2 regions of the Planococcus maritimus genome follow, and region 2 is predicted to be linked to the other one. Evidence: a T-box and tRNA genes for the amino acid it is inferred to sense, from the RefSeq annotation. Region 2 holds a T-box; the other holds one or more tRNA genes.
What was found. The T-box of region 2 lies ahead of ileS (isoleucine--tRNA ligase). A T-box ahead of a tRNA ligase gene usually reads a tRNA of that ligase, here a tRNA-Ile.
Positions count from the first base shown of each region.

Region 1: it encodes a tRNA-Ile, which carries the amino acid that the T-box ahead of ileS (isoleucine--tRNA ligase) is inferred to sense. The anticodon was not compared.

Region 1 is NZ_CP016538.2:1,198,313-1,207,871, reverse strand. It holds gene BBI11_RS06115 (1,4-dihydroxy-2-naphthoate polyprenyltransferase) at 1-300, shown strand, start outside; gene BBI11_RS06110 (DMT family transporter) at 440-1,420, shown strand; tRNA gene BBI11_RS06105 (tRNA-Glu) at 1,433-1,503, opposite strand; tRNA gene BBI11_RS06100 (tRNA-Ser) at 1,508-1,599, opposite strand; tRNA gene BBI11_RS06095 (tRNA-Asn) at 1,604-1,678, opposite strand; tRNA gene BBI11_RS06090 (tRNA-Ile) at 1,683-1,759, opposite strand; tRNA gene BBI11_RS06085 (tRNA-Gly) at 1,765-1,838, opposite strand; tRNA gene BBI11_RS06080 (tRNA-Phe) at 1,843-1,918, opposite strand; tRNA gene BBI11_RS06075 (tRNA-Asp) at 1,935-2,010, opposite strand; tRNA gene BBI11_RS06070 (tRNA-Met) at 2,014-2,090, opposite strand; tRNA gene BBI11_RS06065 (tRNA-Ser) at 2,135-2,227, opposite strand; tRNA gene BBI11_RS06060 (tRNA-Ile) at 2,243-2,319, opposite strand; tRNA gene BBI11_RS06055 (tRNA-Met) at 2,328-2,401, opposite strand; tRNA gene BBI11_RS06050 (tRNA-Ala) at 2,423-2,498, opposite strand; tRNA gene BBI11_RS06045 (tRNA-Pro) at 2,505-2,581, opposite strand; tRNA gene BBI11_RS06040 (tRNA-Arg) at 2,607-2,683, opposite strand; tRNA gene BBI11_RS06035 (tRNA-Leu) at 2,709-2,797, opposite strand; tRNA gene BBI11_RS06030 (tRNA-Gly) at 2,822-2,896, opposite strand; tRNA gene BBI11_RS06025 (tRNA-Leu) at 2,898-2,982, opposite strand; tRNA gene BBI11_RS06020 (tRNA-Lys) at 3,004-3,079, opposite strand; tRNA gene BBI11_RS06015 (tRNA-Thr) at 3,089-3,164, opposite strand; tRNA gene BBI11_RS06010 (tRNA-Val) at 3,178-3,253, opposite strand; rRNA gene rrf (5S ribosomal RNA) at 3,262-3,377, opposite strand; rRNA gene BBI11_RS06000 (23S ribosomal RNA) at 3,517-6,448, opposite strand; rRNA gene BBI11_RS05995 (16S ribosomal RNA) at 6,639-8,189, opposite strand; gene BBI11_RS05990 (DMT family transporter) at 8,467-9,369, opposite strand; gene BBI11_RS05985 (MgtC/SapB family protein) at 9,459-9,559, shown strand, end outside.
Region 2 is NZ_CP016538.2:2,019,649-2,029,207, forward strand. It holds gene BBI11_RS10170 (RluA family pseudouridine synthase) at 1-898, opposite strand, end outside; gene lspA (signal peptidase II) at 898-1,389, opposite strand; gene ileS (isoleucine--tRNA ligase) at 1,476-4,238, opposite strand; T-box leader at 4,282-4,490, opposite strand; gene BBI11_RS10185 (DivIVA domain-containing protein) at 4,540-5,067, opposite strand; gene BBI11_RS10190 (YlmH family RNA-binding protein) at 5,157-5,942, opposite strand; gene BBI11_RS10195 (YggT family protein) at 6,088-6,351, opposite strand; gene BBI11_RS10200 (cell division protein SepF) at 6,370-6,882, opposite strand; gene BBI11_RS10205 (YggS family pyridoxal phosphate-dependent enzyme) at 6,879-7,550, opposite strand; gene ftsZ (cell division protein FtsZ) at 7,756-8,946, opposite strand; gene ftsA (cell division protein FtsA) at 9,005-9,559, opposite strand, start outside.

The sequences.
Region 1 (9,559 bases), 820 kb from region 2:
AAAAGCGGCCGGCGTACTTTAGCCATTCTGGCCGGCAGACCAGCTGCCGTCACCATCTTCATGTGGTTCTTTATTTTGTCCTATGCCTGGATTATTTTATTAGTAGTGCTCGGCATTATCACTCCATGGGCATTATTAGTACTGCTTAGTGTAGTTAAGCCTGTAAAGGTAATCAAAACATTCAAACGCCACACTGAACCTTTGAAAGTAATGCCAGCTATGAAAGATACAGGAATCACGAATACTTTATTTAACTTCCTACTAGCTATTGGTTTACTAGTAGATTACTTTTTATCTTAATATCCTAAAGCTGATGGCAATGTGTCACCAGCTTTTTATTATTGAGTTAGATAACGAAAGCCCTCTTAACTAAATAAGAATGGTGAAAATTCATTAACTGCGATATATTGGATATAACATATAGAAAAGGTGGAGTTTTATGAAACCGATTGTATTTGGTCTTGCCGGCGCAATGTTTTTTGCAGTCACTTTTATCGTCAATTCCATAATGGAAGCGCAAGGAGGCCATTGGATATGGAGCGCTTCGCTCCGCTACCTATTTATGATCCCCTTCCTTTTGTTGATCGTAATAATCAGGGGGAACTTGTATCCGCTCTTCAAAGAAATGAAGAAGCACAAAATTAAATGGATAGTGTGGAGTTTTGTAGGCTTTGGTCTTTTTTATGCCCCTTTATGCTTTGCAGCAGCCCATTCACCAGGTTGGTTAATTGCTGGAACGTGGCAATTTACTATCATCGCTGGAACCTTAATGGCTCCACTTTTTTTCGTTAGAGTTCCTATAGCCGATCAAATTTTAATGCACAGACAACGTATACCCATTAAAGGATTACTCTTCTCTACAATTATCTTAGCTGGCATAGCTCTCATTCAACTTGACCACCTAGCCAATGTTTCGATTTCAAACTTATTGTTGGGATTGATACCCGTTTTAATCGCAGCTGTTGCTTATCCACTTGGAAATCGTAAAATGATGGAGGTATGCGAAGGTAAACTCGACGCATATCAACGTGTACTTGGAATGACGATAGCCAGTTTACCTCTATGGTTAGTTCTTTCTATTTATGGGGTCTTGACAAATGGATTACCCTCCAATTCTCAGGCTTATCAATCGTTGATAGTTGCGATTAGTTCAGGAGTCATTGCGACTGTACTCTTCTTTATGGCGACCGATATGGTTAGAACTAGCATGCCGAAGCTTGCAGCAGTAGAAGCTACACAATCAATGGAAGTCATATTTGCACTAATAGGTGAATTTTTACTTTTAGGCATTGCTTTCCCTTCCACAATCGCACTTGCGGGGCTAATTTTGGTAATACTAGGAATGGTCATTCACAGTTTCGCTTCAAGCCATGAACAAAAATTAGAAAAAGAAAAAAGCGCCATGCATATAAATGCATGACGCTTTTTATAATGACCCCTACGGGATTCGAACCCGTGTTACCGCCGTGAAAGGGCGGTGTCTTAACCGCTTGACCAAGGGCCTTACTGGCGGAGAAGGAGGGATTTGAACCCTCGCGCCGGTGTTACCGACCTACACCCTTAGCAGGGGCGCCTCTTCAGCCACTTGAGTACTTCCCCAGTATGGCTCCGAAGGTAGGACTCGAACCTACGACCATCGCATTAACAGTGCGGTGCTCTACCACTGAGCTACTTCGGAACAATGGTGGGCCTAAGTGGACTCGAACCACCGACCTCACGCTTATCAGGCGTGCGCTCTAACCAGCTGAGCTATAGGCCCATTGTTGGAGCGGGTGAAGGGAATCGAACCCTCATCATCAGCTTGGAAGGCTGAGGTTTTACCACTAAACTACACCCGCAATATGGTGGGTCAGGACGGAATCGAACCGCCGACACTTAGAGCTTCAATCTAATGCTCTACCGACTGAGCTACTGACCCATATTAGTAATAAAAATGGCGGTCCCGACCGGGATCGAACCGGCGATCTCCTGCGTGACAGGCAGGCATGTTAACCGCTACACCACGGGACCATTTGGTTGCGGGGGCAGGATTTGAACCTGCGACCTTTGGGTTATGAGCCCAACGAGCTACCGAACTGCTCCACCCCGCGATAATAATATTAATTGAAAATTGTCCACTCATTTTTTTAAAAGATGGAGGAGGAAGAGGGATTCGAACCCCCGCGGGATTTGACTCCCCTGTCGGTTTTCAAGACCGATCCCTTCAGCCAAACTTGGGTATTCCTCCGTGATAAATATTGAATGGTGGACCTTGCAGGACTCGAACCTGCGACCGGACGGTTATGAGCCGTCTGCTCTAACCAACTGAGCTAAAGGTCCTAAAAAAGTGGCGGCAGAGGGGATCGAACCCCCGACCTTACGGGTATGAACCGTACGCTCTAGCCAGCTGAGCTACGCCGCCAGGATCTTTAAATTGTATAGTTGGTGGAGCCTAGCGGGATCGAACCGCTGACCTCCTGCGTGCAAGGCAGGCGCTCTCCCAGCTGAGCTAAGGCCCCATAAAGTGGTCGGGAAGACAGGATTCGAACCTGCGACCCCTTGGTCCCAAACCAAGTGCTCTACCAAGCTGAGCTACTTCCCGACTGAATAGGATGATGACAAAAATATGGCGCGCCCGAGAGGACTCGAACCTCTAACCGCTTGATTCGTAGTCAAGTACTCTATCCAATTGAGCTACGGGCGCTTAATATAAAATTTGATAAAACAGTTGGTGCCGAGGACCGGAATCGAACCGGTACGGTAGTCACCTACCGCAGGATTTTAAGTCCTGTGCGTCTGCCAGTTCCGCCACCCCGGCGGGGCATTGGACAGATAATAAAATTGGAGCGGAAGACGGGGGTCGAACCCGCGACCTCCACCTTGGCAAGGTGGCGTTCTACCACTGAACTACTTCCGCTTGGTGCGGGTGAAGGGAGTCGAACCCCCACGCCCGAAGGCGCTAGATCCTAAGTCTAGTGCGTCTGCCAGTTCCGCCACACCCGCGTGGCAATTATAAAATTAAAATGGTGAGCCATGAAGGATTCGAACCTTCGACCCTCTGATTAAAAGTCAGATGCTCTACCAACTGAGCTAATGGCTCAAACATGAGTGGTGCCGGAGAAAGGACTTGAACCCTCAACCTACTGATTACAAGTCAGTTGCTCTACCAGTTGAGCTACTCCGGCATGGAGTAAAAAATGGTGGAGGATGACGGGATCGAACCGCCGACCCTCTGCTTGTAAGGCAGATGCTCTCCCAGCTGAGCTAATCCTCCGTATGTATGCCCAGCGACGTCCTACTCTCACAGGGGGAAACCCCCAACTACCATCGGCGCAAAAGAGCTTAACTTCCGTGTTCGGGATGGGAACGGGTGTGGCCTCTTTGCCATCATCACTGGACTATAAAGTTTTTGAAAGACAAGTTTTATTATACCAACTCTGGCGAGTTTTACAAGTCTTTTTTTGCCTTTAGGCAAAAATTCTTGTTCTTTCAAAACTGGATAAATCGACATTGAATTATGGAAACGCATTTCAGTTATTGGTTAAGTCCTCGATCGATTAGTATTCGTCAGCTGCACGTGTCGCCACGCTTCCACCCCGAACCTATCTACCTCATCGTCTCTGAGGGATCTTACTTGCTTGCGCAATGGGAAATCTCATCTTGAGGGGGGCTTCGTGCTTAGATGCTTTCAGCACTTATCCCGGCCACACATAGCTACCCAGCGATGCTCTTGGCAGAACAACTGGTACACCAGCGGTGTGTCCATCCCGGTCCTCTCGTACTAAGGACAGCTCCTCTCAAATTTCCTGCGCCCGCGACGGATAGGGACCGAACTGTCTCACGACGTTCTGAACCCAGCTCGCGTACCGCTTTAATGGGCGAACAGCCCAACCCTTGGGACCGACTACAGCCCCAGGATGCGATGAGCCGACATCGAGGTGCCAAACCTCCCCGTCGATGTGGACTCTTGGGGGAGATAAGCCTGTTATCCCCGGGGTAGCTTTTATCCGTTGAGCGATGGCCCTTCCATGCGGAACCACCGGATCACTAAGTCCGTCTTTCGACCCTGCTCGACCTGTCCGTCTCGCAGTCAAGCTCCCTTGTGCCTTTACACTCTGCGAATGATTTCCAACCATTCTGAGGGAACCTTTGAGCGCCTCCGTTACTCTTTAGGAGGCGACCGCCCCAGTCAAACTGCCCGCCTGACACTGTCTCCCAAGCCGCTAAGGCTTGTGGGTTAGAAGTTCAATACAACCAGGGTAGTATCCCACCGACGCCTCCCCCGAAGCTGGCGCTCCGGGTTCTCTGGCTCCTACCTATCCTGTACAAGTTGCACCAAAATTCAATATCAGGCTACAGTAAAGCTCCACGGGGTCTTTCCGTCCTGTCGCGGGTAACCTGCATCTTCACAGGTACTATAATTTCACCGAGTCTCTCGTTGAGACAGTGCCCAGATCGTTACGCCTTTCGTGCGGGTCGGAACTTACCCGACAAGGAATTTCGCTACCTTAGGACCGTTATAGTTACGGCCGCCGTTTACTGGGGCTTCGGTTCGCACCTTCGCTTGCGCTAAGCACTCCCCTTAACCTTCCAGCACCGGGCAGGCGTCAGCCCCTATACGTCACCTTACGGTTTTGCAGAGACCTGTGTTTTTGCTAAACAGTCGCCTGGGCCTATTCACTGCGGCTCTCTCGGGCTTTAACACCCTACCAGAGCACCCCTTCTCCCGAAGTTACGGGGTCATTTTGCCGAGTTCCTTAACGAGAGTTCACTCGCTCACCTTAGAATTCTCTTCTCGCCTACCTGTGTCGGTTTGCGGTACGGGCACCTCCCGCCTCGCTAGAGGCTTTTCTTGGCAGTGTGAAATCAGGGACTCTGAGGTAAACCTCTTGCCATCACTGCTTGATGTATATAGAAACGGGATTTGCCTCGTTTCTCATCTCACAACTTGGACGTGCACAACCAACGGCACGCTCACCCTATCCTTCTGCGTCCCCCCATTACTCAAACGGCGGGGAGGTGGTACAGGAATATCAACCTGTTGTCCATCGTCTACGCCTATCGGCCTCGACTTAGGTCCCGACTAACCCTGAGCGGACGAGCCTTCCTCAGGAAACCTTAGGCATTCGGTGGACGGGATTCTCACCCGTCTTTCGTTACTCATACCGGCATTCTCACTTCTAAGCGCTCCACCAGTCCTTCCGGTCTGACTTCAACGCCCTTAGAACGCTCTCCTACCACGGACATCTACGATGTCCATCCACAGCTTCGGTAATCCGTTTAGCCCCGGTACATTTTCGGCGCAGTGTCACTCGACCAGTGAGCTATTACGCACTCTTTAAATGATGGCTGCTTCTAAGCCAACATCCTGGTTGTCTAAGCAACGCCACATCCTTTTCCACTTAACGGATATTTGGGGACCTTAGCTGGTGGTCTGGGCTGTTTCCCTCTTGACTACGGATCTTATCACTCGCAGTCTGACTCCCAAGTATAAATCACTGGCATTCGGAGTTTGTCTGAATTCGGTAACCCGGGATGGGCCCCTAGTCCAAACAGTGCTCTACCTCCAGGATTCTCTTCTTGAGGCTAGCCCTAAAGCTATTTCGGAGAGAACCAGCTATCTCCAGGTTCGATTGGAATTTCTCCGCTACCCACACCTCATCCCCGCACTTTTCAACGTGCGTGGGTTCGGGCCTCCAGTAAGTGTTACCTTACCTTCACCCTGGACATGGGTAGATCACCTGGTTTCGGGTCTACAACTACATACTCATTCGCCCTATTCAGACTCGCTTTCGCTGCGGCTCCGGCTTCTCACCTTAACCTTGCATGTAATCGTAACTCGCCGGTTCATTCTACAAAAGGCACGCTATCACCCATTAACGGGCTCTAACTACTTGTAGGCACACGGTTTCAGGATCTATTTCACTCCCCTTCCGGGGTGCTTTTCACCTTTCCCTCACGGTACTGGTTCACTATCGGTCACTAGGGAGTATTTAGCCTTGGGAGATGGTCCTCCCGGATTCCGACGGAATTTCTCGTGTTCCGCCGTACTCAGGATCCACTCTGGAGGGAACGAACTTTCAGCTACGGGGCTGTTACCCTGTCTCGCGGACCGTTCCAGGTCGCTTCGCTTAATCCGTTCCTTTGTAACTCCGTATAGAGTGTCCTACAACCCCAGAAGGCAAGCCTTCTGGTTTGGGCTGATCCCGTTTCGCTCGCCGCTACTTGGGGAATCGCATTTGCTTTCTCTTCCTTCAGGTACTTAGATGTTTCAGTTCCCTGAGTCTGCCTTCTCATGTGCTATGAATTCACACATGGATACTGCTCCATTACGAACAGTGGGTTTCCCCATTCGGAAATCCCCGGATCACAGCTCACTTACAGCTCCCCGAGGCATATCGGTGTTAGTGCCGTCCTTCTTCGGCTCCTAGTGCCAAGGCATCCACCGTGCGCCCTTATTAACTTAACCACTGATGGTCAAAAAAAATAAGTTGATCGCAATTGCGATCACGCTACTATGATGCTTGTTTCTTAATCAATGTCGATCTATCCAGTTTTCAAAGAACAAGTTTGAAAGTGCTCCGTAAGGAGTGAACCTTCAAAACTGAACGCAAAACGTCAACCCGATTCCGAAAAATCGGTTCCGATATTATCCTTAGAAAGGAGGTGATCCAGCCGCACCTTCCGATACGGCTACCTTGTTACGACTTCACCCCAATCATCTGTCCCACCTTCGGCGGCTGGCTCCCGTAAGGGTTACCCCACCGACTTCGGGTGTTACAAACTCTCGTGGTGTGACGGGCGGTGTGTACAAGGCCCGGGAACGTATTCACCGCGGCATGCTGATCCGCGATTACTAGCGATTCCGGCTTCATGCAGGCGAGTTGCAGCCTACAATCCGAACTGAGAACGGTTTTCTGGGATTGGCTCCCCCTCGCGGGTTTGCAGCCCTTTGTACCGTCCATTGTAGCACGTGTGTAGCCCAGGTCATAAGGGGCATGATGATTTGACGTCATCCCCACCTTCCTCCGGTTTGTCACCGGCAGTCACCTTAGAGTGCCCAACTGAATGCTGGCAACTAAGATCAAGGGTTGCGCTCGTTGCGGGACTTAACCCAACATCTCACGACACGAGCTGACGACAACCATGCACCACCTGTCACCGCTGTCCCCGAAGGGAAAGCCTAGTCTCCTAGGCGGTCAGCGGGATGTCAAGACCTGGTAAGGTTCTTCGCGTTGCTTCGAATTAAACCACATGCTCCACCGCTTGTGCGGGCCCCCGTCAATTCCTTTGAGTTTCAGCCTTGCGGCCGTACTCCCCAGGCGGAGTGCTTAATGCGTTAGCTGCAGCACTAAGGGGCGGAAACCCCCTAACACTTAGCACTCATCGTTTACGGCGTGGACTACCAGGGTATCTAATCCTGTTTGCTCCCCACGCTTTCGCGCCTCAGCGTCAGTTACAGACCAGAAAGTCGCCTTCGCCACTGGTGTTCCTCCACATCTCTACGCATTTCACCGCTACACGTGGAATTCCACTTTCCTCTTCTGCACTCAAGTCCCCCAGTTTCCAATGACCCTCCACGGTTGAGCCGTGGGCTTTCACATCAGACTTAAAGGACCGCCTGCGCGCGCTTTACGCCCAATAATTCCGGACAACGCTTGCCACCTACGTATTACCGCGGCTGCTGGCACGTAGTTAGCCGTGGCTTTCTGGTGAGGTACCGTCAAGGTACCAATAGTTAGTTGGTACTTGTTCTTCCCTCACAACAGAGTTTTACGATCCGAAAACCTTCTTCACTCACGCGGCGTTGCTCCGTCAGACTTTCGTCCATTGCGGAAGATTCCCTACTGCTGCCTCCCGTAGGAGTCTGGGCCGTGTCTCAGTCCCAGTGTGGCCGATCACCCTCTCAGGTCGGCTACGCATCGTCGCCTTGGTAGGCCATTACCCCACCAACTAGCTAATGCGCCGCGGGCCCATCCTGCAGTGACAGCCGAAACCGTCTTTCCGTACAGCCTCATGAGAGGCCGCAAACTATTCGGTATTAGCACCGGTTTCCCGGAGTTATCCCGATCTGCAGGGCAGGTTGCCCACGTGTTACTCACCCGTCCGCCGCTAAACCAAAGGAGCAAGCTCCAATGGTTCCGCTCGACTTGCATGTATTAGGCACGCCGCCAGCGTTCGTCCTGAGCCAGGATCAAACTCTCCATTATAGAGTAGTTGATTGCTCAATACTGCTGGCGTATCGCCGTCTCGAAAGACGCGCGATTCGCTTGATCTGCCGAAGCTGATCAGTAAGTTGTGTCACGATCGCTCGCGACTGTATTATTGACGTTTTGCTGTTCAGTTTTCAAGGTTCATGTTGTGCGCCTTGTTTTGGCGACTTGATTACTATATCCTTTTTGAAACTCGATGTCAATACTATTTCAAAATATTTTTTATCGGCTGTTTCGAGGACATTTATTACTATAAACCGCATACCTAAAAAAATCAAGCACTTTTCCGAAAAAAGATTTTTCTAATTCTTTTGTAGTCTACGATAAAGAATAACAGCCCTGCTATTACAATGCTTCCACCTATAATTTGCGACGCGCTAACCAGTTCTCCGAGTATGAAATACGCTAAGACTGCTGCTCCCACTGGTTCAAACAGAATCGCGATGGAAATCACATTCGTACTCACCCACTTCACTGCCCAGTTAAACAAAGTGTGGCCAAGAAGGTTTGGAATAAGAGCTAATAGAAGAAACCACATCCACTCTTCCTTCGGATAAGGTCCAAACGACTCTCCTTTAACAATAATATAGAAAAATAGCGTTATCGTACTAAATCCATAAACGATGAATGTATATGTTACTAGGGATAGGCGCTTCCTTACATCTTGACCGAATAATAAATACGCTGTGATTAACGCACAAGCAATTAGAGCGAGGATGTCACCGAACAATGCGTCTCCACTTACTTGAAAATCTCCGTATGCAATTACGATACTTCCTGTAATAGCAACCATTCCAGAGATTAAGGTCTTTGTAGAAAGTCGCTCTTTGAAGAAAAAGTATGTGCCTGCAAATGCAAACAGAGGCTGTAATGTTACCAAAACAGTAGAACTAGCCACAGAAGTGAAATTAAGTGATTCAAACCATAGGATAAAGTGGAAGGCTAAAAAAATGCCGGCAACTGCAGAAAATGCCCAGTCTCTCTTACTTAATTTCTTTATTTCAGGCAGATAGCTATAAAGGAATACCGGGGACATTAATAGAATAGAAAATAACATCCGGTAAAAAGCCGTGACTCCAGCATCAGCATTTGTCATCTTTACGAAGATCGCAGACATCGCAACAGAAATAACTCCTATTAGAATGGGTATGTAAGGATGAATCGCAGGTTTTTCCATTTTGCACCTCTTGCTGCATTAGTTTTAACATCACTTTCCAGTTTGCCATTTGCTGGCTTCACATTCAACCGCAAAGTGAAATGGAGGTTATGACCTTGGAATTTTTCAGCTCATTCGAAGTCTCTTCATTCGAGACATTTATGAAATTAGCGATTGCCGCCGTTTTGAGTTTAGTTATTGGGTTGGAAAG
Region 2 (9,559 bases):
GGAGAGTCTCGAGCAGTTCCTCGAATTCAGCCGGCAAAGGCGCTGAAAATTCCAGGTATTCCTTTGTCCGCGGATGGATAAAGCCGATGACCGCTGCATGCAAAGCCTGGCCGCCGATATCCATCGTTTTTCTCGGGCCATATTTTGGATCCCCTACAAGCGGGAAGCCGATATAACGCATGTGTACACGAATCTGATGCGTACGGCCTGTTTCAAGACGGCATTCCACTAAAGTGAAATCCCCGAAACGCTCGAGTACGGTAAAATGAGTCACTGCGTGCTTGCCTTTGTCGACGACCGCCATTTTTTGGCGCTCTTTCGGGTCTCTCGCAATCGGCGCATCGACTGTGCCTTTATCATGGGCGATATGTCCATGGACCAGTGCAATATACTTGCGCGTCACGGATTTTTCAACCAATTGGTCCACCAATGAAGCATGGGCAAGGTCGTTTTTCGCTACCATCAACAAGCCAGACGTATCCTTGTCGATACGGTGGACAATCCCAGGACGGACGATGCCATTAATGCCCGACAAATCGGTGCAATGATACATCAAGCCGTTGACCAGTGTGCCATTGGCATGTCCTGGGGCCGGGTGGACGACCATGCCTTTCGGTTTGTTGACGACGAGTACATCTTCATCTTCATAAACGACATCAAGGTTCAGGTTTTCCGGTTCAGCGTCTAATTCTTCCAATAACGGCGGATTGATAGCGATTTCGTCTTCAAGCCGCACTTTGTAATTCGGTTTGACCGTTGCGCCATTCACTTTAATATGGCCATCTTTGACCCAATTGCTAATTTGTGAACGCGACCATTCTTCGTCGATAGCCGAAATAACTTTGTCGATTCGCTCGCCTTTTTGTTCTTCTGTAATGTGTATCGTCAATTCTTCCATTAAGACACCTTTTTCTTTTGTTGTTTTTCATCCATGATCACATAAATGACCATTAAGACGACACCAATGGTCAATGCGGCATCGGCCACATTGAAGATCGGAAAATCATAATTGATTACTGGAATCAGCACATCGACAAAATCGACGACTTCACCACGGTACATCCGGTCGATGAAATTACCGATGGCGCCCCCCAACAGCATCATTAGCGCCAGCTGAAACAGCGGCTGCCCTTTTGCATGCTTATGGAAATAATAGAGGATCGCTGCGATGACTATGACAGTGATGATAGCAAATAGCCACATTTGTCCTTCCAACATTCCCCAGGCCGCGCCGCGATTGCGGTGGGACAGCCAACCGAGAAACGGTTCGAGTACTGGAATTCGTTCACCGAGTTCCATGTTTTTAACGACCAGCCATTTGGTCCATTGATCCAACGCGATAATAAGTAGCGCAATCCCATAATAAATCACTTGTATTTCCTCCGTCATTCATCAGTCTATTCATTTTAACACAGAGCGGGCGAAAAAAGAAAAAAGTCCGAAAACCGGATAACCGGTTTTCGGACCGTTCAAACTTAAGCGTATTCGATTTCGACTACTTCCGCACAGCGCGGGCATAGTTCAGGGTGTGCTGCTGATTCGCCAACATGTTTGGAAATCGTCCAGCAACGACCGCATTTCTCGCCTTGCGCTTTTTCGACAACGACCGACACTTCATCGAGCGTTAAAGCATTTTCCGGCGCTTGTTCTTTCGCGCCTCCGAATTCGTATTCGGAAACGATGAACAACTGCGCCAGATTCGAATCGATCGCTGGCAATAAGTTTGCCAATTCTTCACTTGCATAGACCGTTACTTTCGCTTCCAGCGATTTCCCGATTGTTTTCGCTGCACGTGCTTCTTCCAAAGCTTTCAAGACATCGTCGCGGACGTCCATGAAGCGGCTCCACTTCTCTTCTAGGTCCTTGAATTCAGGACGTTCTGCGGCTTCTGGGAAGTCCGTCAACTGAACGCTTTCTTCTGAAGCGGATTCTAGGTAGGACCACATTTCATCTGCCGTATGCGGGATGATCGGCGATGCAAGTTTCACAAGTGCCATCAAGCTATCGTGCATGACCGTTTGCATCGCACGGCGATGCGGATGATCGGCACGTTCGATATAGACAACATCTTTTGCGACATCCAAGTAGAACGAGCTGAGATCATTCGCGCAATAGCTGTTTAATGCCAAGTAAACTGACGAAAATTCATAATTCTCATAGCCTTTTTTAGCTGTATCAATCAATTTATTCAATTTCATGACCATATACTGATCCATCTCGCGCATATCTTCAAATGCCACGCGGTTTGTGGATTCATCAAAATCAGCCAAGTTGCCGTGAAGGAATTTTAATGTATTGCGGATCTTGCGGTACACTTCAGATACTTGCTTGAAGTTGTCATCCGATACACGCACATCTGCTGTATAGTCGACAGACGACACCCAAAGGCGCAGGATGTCCGCTCCCATTTGGTTCATCACTTTCGCTGGCACGATCGTATTGCCGAGCGATTTACTCATTTTGCGGCCATTGCCATCTAGTGTAAAGCCGTGGCTCAAGACGCCTTTATACGGTGCGATGCCATTAATCGCGACGCTCGTTGTAAGGGATGAGTTGAACCAGCCTCGGTATTGGTCAGAGCCTTCGAGGTAAAGGTCTGCCGGATATTGCAAGTCTTCACGCTCATCAAGCACTGCCTGATGGGAAGAACCAGAATCGAACCACACGTCCATGATGTCCATTTCTTTCGTGAAGATGCCGTTCGGGCTGCTCGGATGCGTAAAGCCTGCTGGCAATAATTCTGCCGTCGTGCGCTCGAACCAGATGTTTGATCCGTGTTCACGGAACAAGTCTGCGATATGGGCAATCGTTTCTTCCGTGATAACCGGATCGCCATTTTCTGCATAGAATACAGGAATCGGGACGCCCCACACGCGCTGGCGGGAAATGTTCCAGTCTCCGCGGTCACGCAGCATATTGTACAGGCGGGTTTCGCCCCATGCCGGCGTGAATTCCGTTTCATCGATTGCTTTTAGAATCTGATCGCGGAATGCATCGATTGATACGAACCATTGCGCTGTTGCACGGTAGATGACCGGCTTTTTCGTGCGCCAGTCGTGTGGATAAGAATGCGTGATGAACGACAAGCCTTCAAGTGCGCTCGCTTCATCGAGTGCTTCGGTGATCGATTTGTTGGCTTTGTCATAAAATTCTCCCGCGAATCCAGGTGCTTCGTCTGTCATGACGCCGCGCTCATCAACTGGGCAGAGAACATCCAAACCGTATTTTTTGCCGATCAAAAAATCATCTTCCCCGTGTCCAGGAGCGGTATGGACGCAACCTGTACCAGAGTCGGTCGTGACGTGTTCGCCGAGCATAACGAGCGATGTGCGATCGTACAATGGGTGTTTCGCCTGGATATGCTCCAGTTCTTGGCCTTTTACTGTGCGGACGACTTCGTACTCTGTCCAGTCCAGTTCTTTCGCCACTTCTTCGAGTAAGTCTTTAGCGACGACGAATTTCGAACCGCCATGCGCGACTTCTACGTAATCCAAATCTGCATGTACAGAAATTCCAAGGTTCGCCGGGATCGTCCAAGGCGTCGTTGTCCAGATGACCAACTTGACGCCTTCATCCAATACGTCTTTTCCGTCAGTAACTGGGAATGACACATAAATCGATGGTGATTTTTTATCGTGATACTCGATCTCCGCCTCGGCAAGTGAAGATTCACTAGACGGGGACCAGTAGACCGGCTTCAAACCTTTATAGATATAGCCTTTGTTCGCCATTTTACCGAATACTTCGATTTGGCGTGCTTCGTAAGAAGGTTTCAACGTGACGTATGGGTTTTCCCAATCGCCGCGCACGCCAATCCGCTTGAATTGTGAGCGCTGGCTGTCGATTTGTTCGTACGCATACTCTTCACAAAGCTTGCGGAATTCCGCCAAAGACAATTCTTTGCGGTTAACGCCTTTATTGGTCAATGCTTGCTCGATCGGCAAACCGTGTGTATCCCAGCCTGGAACGTACGGGGCATGGAAGCCCATCATGCTGCGCGAACGAACAATCATGTCTTTCAATACTTTGTTCAAAGCGTGTCCCATGTGAAGGTCGCCGTTTGCGTATGGCGGCCCATCATGAAGTACGAAGAACGGACGGTCTTTTGTGCGATCCTGAACTTTTTTATAGATGTCCAGTTCTTCCCATTTTTTCTGCATTTCAGGTTCCCGGTTCGGCAAATTGCCGCGCATCGGAAACTCGGTTTTTGGCATCAATAACGTATCTTTGTAATCCATTTTCCATTCCTCCTGTAGGCATAATAAAAAGCCCCCATCCCTGGAAAGGGACGAGAAGCTCGCGGTACCACCCTTGTTGCAGCTAAATGCTGCCAACTCTACACCGTAACGTGGCGGAAACGGGCCCGGTTACTTGCGTTCACCGGTCCAGCTCAGGAGTGATTTTCCAAGACGGCACCGTGCCAGGCTTCCACCGCCCCCGGCTCGCTCGATCGGATTTCCGTTTCGTACTGTCTCCATCAATGCGTTTATAAGTATGTCGTAATTATAGAAGCAGAATCATTCTCCGTCAAGAGCGGGCTTATTCCTTCGCCGCGTTTCCTGCTTCTTTCTTTTCGAGCTGGTCGATATTTTCCGTATCCAGGTCGTATTCAAGCAAGGTGTTCCAGTCTTCCGTTTCGATCAAGTCCAGTTGGGCTTCCACTAGCATTTTGAAACGATTGCGGAAGATCTTCGACTGCTTTTTCAACTCTTCGATTTCGGTCGCGATGCGGCGTGCTTTAGCAAGCGACTCATTAACGATACGATCTGCATTTTTCTCTGCTTCCTGGACAATCAAATCCGCTTCTTTTTGTGCATTGCGGCGGACTTCTTCTGACGCTTCTTGCGCGACGAAGATGGATTTTTGCAAAGTCGTCTCAAGGTTTGTGAAATGGCCCATGCGCTCATCTGTCGATTTCATGCGCTCTTCCATTTCCGTTCTTTCTTTAATCACTTTTTCATAATCTTTCATGATTTGTTCGAGGAATTCATTAACCTCATCTTCTTGGTAACCACGGAATGCGCGGCTGAATTCTTTATTATGTATATCTAATGGTGATAAAGGCATCGTATCTCTCCTTACTCTCTGCATAGTTACACTCATTATACCTGTCATGGCGAGAAATTTCAGTATTATTCACCACATTCGAGCGTGTTTTATTTTTTCAATTCCAATTTGCCGACTTGCAGGCGAATTTTATCTTTTTTTGTACGTCCTTCAATCGCAATGATTTGCACGCGCCCAAAGCCTCTCGCTGAAATCAAATCGGATTCGTGCAATTCAAATGATACGTTCTCTTGTGCTGTCCAATTGACTTTTACTTTTCCGCCATTGATCAATGCGGCAGCTTTTTGACGGGAAATGTTATAGACCGAGCTGACGATTGTATCGAGGCGCAGCGAACTGACGGTATGCGCTTCTTCCATCCATTCCTCAATGACTGGGAGATAATTAGCTGGATCGTCCACTTCTTCGAGCTGAACTTTCACTTTCCCGGCGCTGATAAAATTGGCGCGCAAATACGGCGCGACTTCCGTCATCACAGCGAGTTGCACCGTACCATCGCCAATCCGGATGTCCCCGAATTTCCCCCGCTCCAAGCCAAGCGACATAAGCGCGCCGAGTACGTCTGGATGCTTCAAGGTGACGAACTTAACCGGATAGCGCAATTCGAACATGGTGACTTGGAAATCGCTTTCTTCCGGCACATAATACGTAGGATGCAATAAGACACGTTCTCGCTCAGCTTGCTTGAACAAGCCGGAAGCGGCCATTTTTACATCACGCGCGCCGATGAGCGATTGAACGATAAAGCGCTGGCGCGGGTCTAGGAAATCCGTTAACTTCGGTGCATACATATCTTCCACATCCCGCAGCCAGTCTGAGGCTTGCTCGATAAATTGTTGTTCGTCTTTTCTAAAATGCTGGAATATCTCTTCCACGTGCCTTCCCCTCCGGTTCTTGAAATCATGACTCTACGCAGTTTTCGCTAATGATGGTCAAACACCTTCCGCTTTTGCAAATAAAAAAGACAGAGAAATGGATTCTCCGCCTTTCAATATCAGCTGCGGCTTATACAGCTTCATGTTAGATAAGATAGTTGGCTATTGTTAGGACGCCTCGGCTTGCAAGGTTTAACATAAAAATGGCCACAATCGGTGAAATGTCGATCATGCCGATTGGTGGGATAAAGCGGCGGAAAATATCCAGATAAGGATCGGTGATACGGGAAATGGCCTGCCCGAAAGCAGATTCCTTGATACTCGGCACCCAGCTCATGAAGACGCTGATAATCAGCAAATAGAAATAAATGTTTATAGCTCCAAGTAGTATATTGATAAGAAGAATCATTCGATTTTTAGCACCTTTCTATTGTTGATCGTCGTGATAGTAATCGGAGATGGCGCCATCCACTTCGACTGTATCCGGTACACATAGGAAAATATCGGTGCCGATGCGCTGGATATCCCCTCCAAGTGCATAAACAGTGCCGCTTAGGAAGTCGATAATACGAAGGCCTTGATCTCGTTCGATACGTTGTAAATTGACCACGACGGCCTGTTTCGTTTTCAAGCTTTCCGCAATGTCCTGCGCTTCTGCATAAACACGCGGTTCCGCCAAGCTGACTTTTGATGAAGAGGCAGATGAATTCTGCAAATTAACGATATTCTGCACGGTGTTTTCCTCCAAATTCTCACGGCGTTCTTTCACTGGCTTCGGTGCTTTTGCTGCTTTCGGTGCTTTTTTCTGCGCCTGTTCGGCAGGTTCCGGTGCAGGCTTTTCGTAGCGTTGCACAGGACGCTGCTTACGCTCTTCTTGAACTGTTTCTTCCTCATACTCGTCCAAGTAAAAGAAATTTTTGAATTTATCCTTCATGCTCATCTTTCCGCCTCACTTTCCGACCCGACCAATGCGGTCCCGACGCGGACGAATGTCGCGCCTTCTTCAGCTGCAATCAGGTAGTCATTCGACATGCCCATTGACAGTTCTGTGCAAGGGGCGTGTTGCCATTTTCCGGCTACTATCTGCTGCTGGAGTTCTTTCAATCCTTTAAAAGTTGTTCTTAACTGTGCCTCGTCTTGTGTGTTCGGGGCCATGGTCATCAAGCCAACCACCTGCACTTTATCGAACTCCTTTAAAGCTTCAATAAAAGCGGGAACTTGCTCCGGTGAAAAACCGCTCTTGGAATCCTCGCCGGATACATTGACCTGGACAAAACATTTAACGGGCTTATCGGCACGTTTTTGAATCTCTTTCGCCAAGCTCATACGGTCCAGTGAATGAAGATAATCGATCAACCCAATCACTTCTTTGACTTTCCGAGACTGCAGCGTACCGATATAATGCCAGGAAACATTTCCCTTGATTTCAGCGTGTTTGAGCTGAAGTCCTTCAGGACGATTTTCTCCGAGATGTCGAATGCCTGCGTCGACGGCTTCTTGCGTTCGATCGACACCAACTTGCTTTGTAACTGCGACGATTTCAATGCCGCTATTGATTTGATTTAATGTATGGGCCATTTCTTCAAATTTCGGTTTAATCGCTTTCATATGCTCACAACTTTTCTATAGACGTTCACTTTATTGTACCAAGCTAAAGCTGATTTATCAATTCAGCCTTTCATGAAAACGATAAAGCTGCCTATTTTTCAACGAAATTATGAAGGATACGTGGCAGCTGGACCTAAAAGCCAAATAAAGATTTGTTCAAGCAAAAAAACAGCTGCCGGTTGGGCAGCTGTCTTCTTCACAATTATTAACGGCGTTTTTGTCTATTGCGCAAGAATGTCGGGATATCCAATGCGTCTTCACTTTGCTTATCCTGGCGCTGAGGCTCCTGGTTGTAATATGGAGTCTGCTCTTCACGACGCTGGGACTGTTCTTCGCGGCGTGCTTCACGGATAGAAGGAGCCGGGTTTTGCTGTTGGATTGATTGAATGCGGTTCGCGTTCAATCCAGATCCACGCGGTGCGCGTCCAGCTGGGTTCAATTGCTCTTCGTTAAAGCCAGTAGCGATAACCGTTACCACGATTTCGTCTTTCAAGTTGTCGTTGATAACCGAACCGAAGATCATGTTCACTTCTTCGTCAGAAGCAGAAGCAACAATATCGGCAGCTTCTTGTACTTCATACAAGCTCAAGTTTGATCCGCCTGTAATGTTCATCAAGACGCCTTTTGCTCCATCGACAGATACTTCAAGCAATGGGCTTGAAACAGCTTTCTTGGCAGCTTCAGCAGCGCGGTTTTCTCCTGAAGAGACACCGATACCCATCAGTGCAGAACCTTTATTTGACATGATAGTTTTCACGTCGGCAAAGTCAAGGTTGATAAGACCAGGTACTGCGATCAAATCAGAGATGCCTTGTACACCTTGGCGCAAGACATTATCCGCTTCACGGAATGCTTCAAGCATTGGTGTGTTTTTGTCAACGATTTCAAGAAGACGGTCGTTCGGGATGACGATCAATGTATCGACTGATTCTTTCATCGTCGCGATTCCACCGATTGCCTGCGTTGAACGCTTGCGGCCTTCAAATGTGAACGGGCGAGTAACTACACCTACTGTTAATGCACCAAGTTCTTTTGCAATTCCAGCAATGACAGGTGCAGCACCAGTTCCTGTGCCTCCGCCCATTCCAGCGGTAACGAATACCATATCGGCTCCGCGCAAAGCTTCTTCGATTTGTTCTTTGCTTTCTTCTGCCGCTTTTTTCCCGACATCCGGGTTAGCGCCAGCGCCAAGGCCGCGCGTCAATTTTCCGCCGATTTGCAGGCGTGTTTCCGCTTTCGACAGGTTCAAGGCTTGTGCGTCTGTGTTAACCGCGATGAATTCTACCCCTTGAACTCCGTGTTCGATCATCCGGTTGACTGCGTTGTTACCGCCGCCACCGACACCAATGACTTTAATTACGGCTAATGCATCGATATTTGTATCAAATTCCAACATTCTTTTTTCCTCCTAAGATTGCTCAGCTTTTGAACATAAGCCGGACACAATGATGATTTTATTCAAAAAAGCGATCAAACATTTTTTTGGCTTTGCTTACGACACCTTCGTTATCTTGTTTCGGTTGTTTCGGCTGCTTTTGTTTTTTCGGCTGCTGCTCCACGTACTCAGGTTTCTGTGAATGTGCAGCCGCTGAACTATGGCCGACATTTCCGTAGAACAAATCTTCCGCATAAGCGTATTGGATCAAGCCCACCGCTGTAGTATACTGCGGCTCGCGCACTCCGATGAATTCAGGTGTGAAGAGACGCACCCGTGTTTGGAGAATGCTTCTTGCCAGTTCAGGAAGGCCATCCATTTTGGCCATTCCACCTGTCAATACGACACCACCCGGCAATTCATCGACACCGAGACGGTATAACTCATCCAAAATCAATTCGAAAAGTTCTTCCATGCGAACTCCGATTATTTCAGATATGTATTTTTGGCTATATTGTTCTCTAGAATCCGAACCGATCACTGGCACTTCAAACACTTCTTCTTCTGAAGCGTCGTCAAAGAACGCGTGGCCGTGCTCGAGCTTGATTTTTTCTGCTTGCTCTGTCGGTGTTTT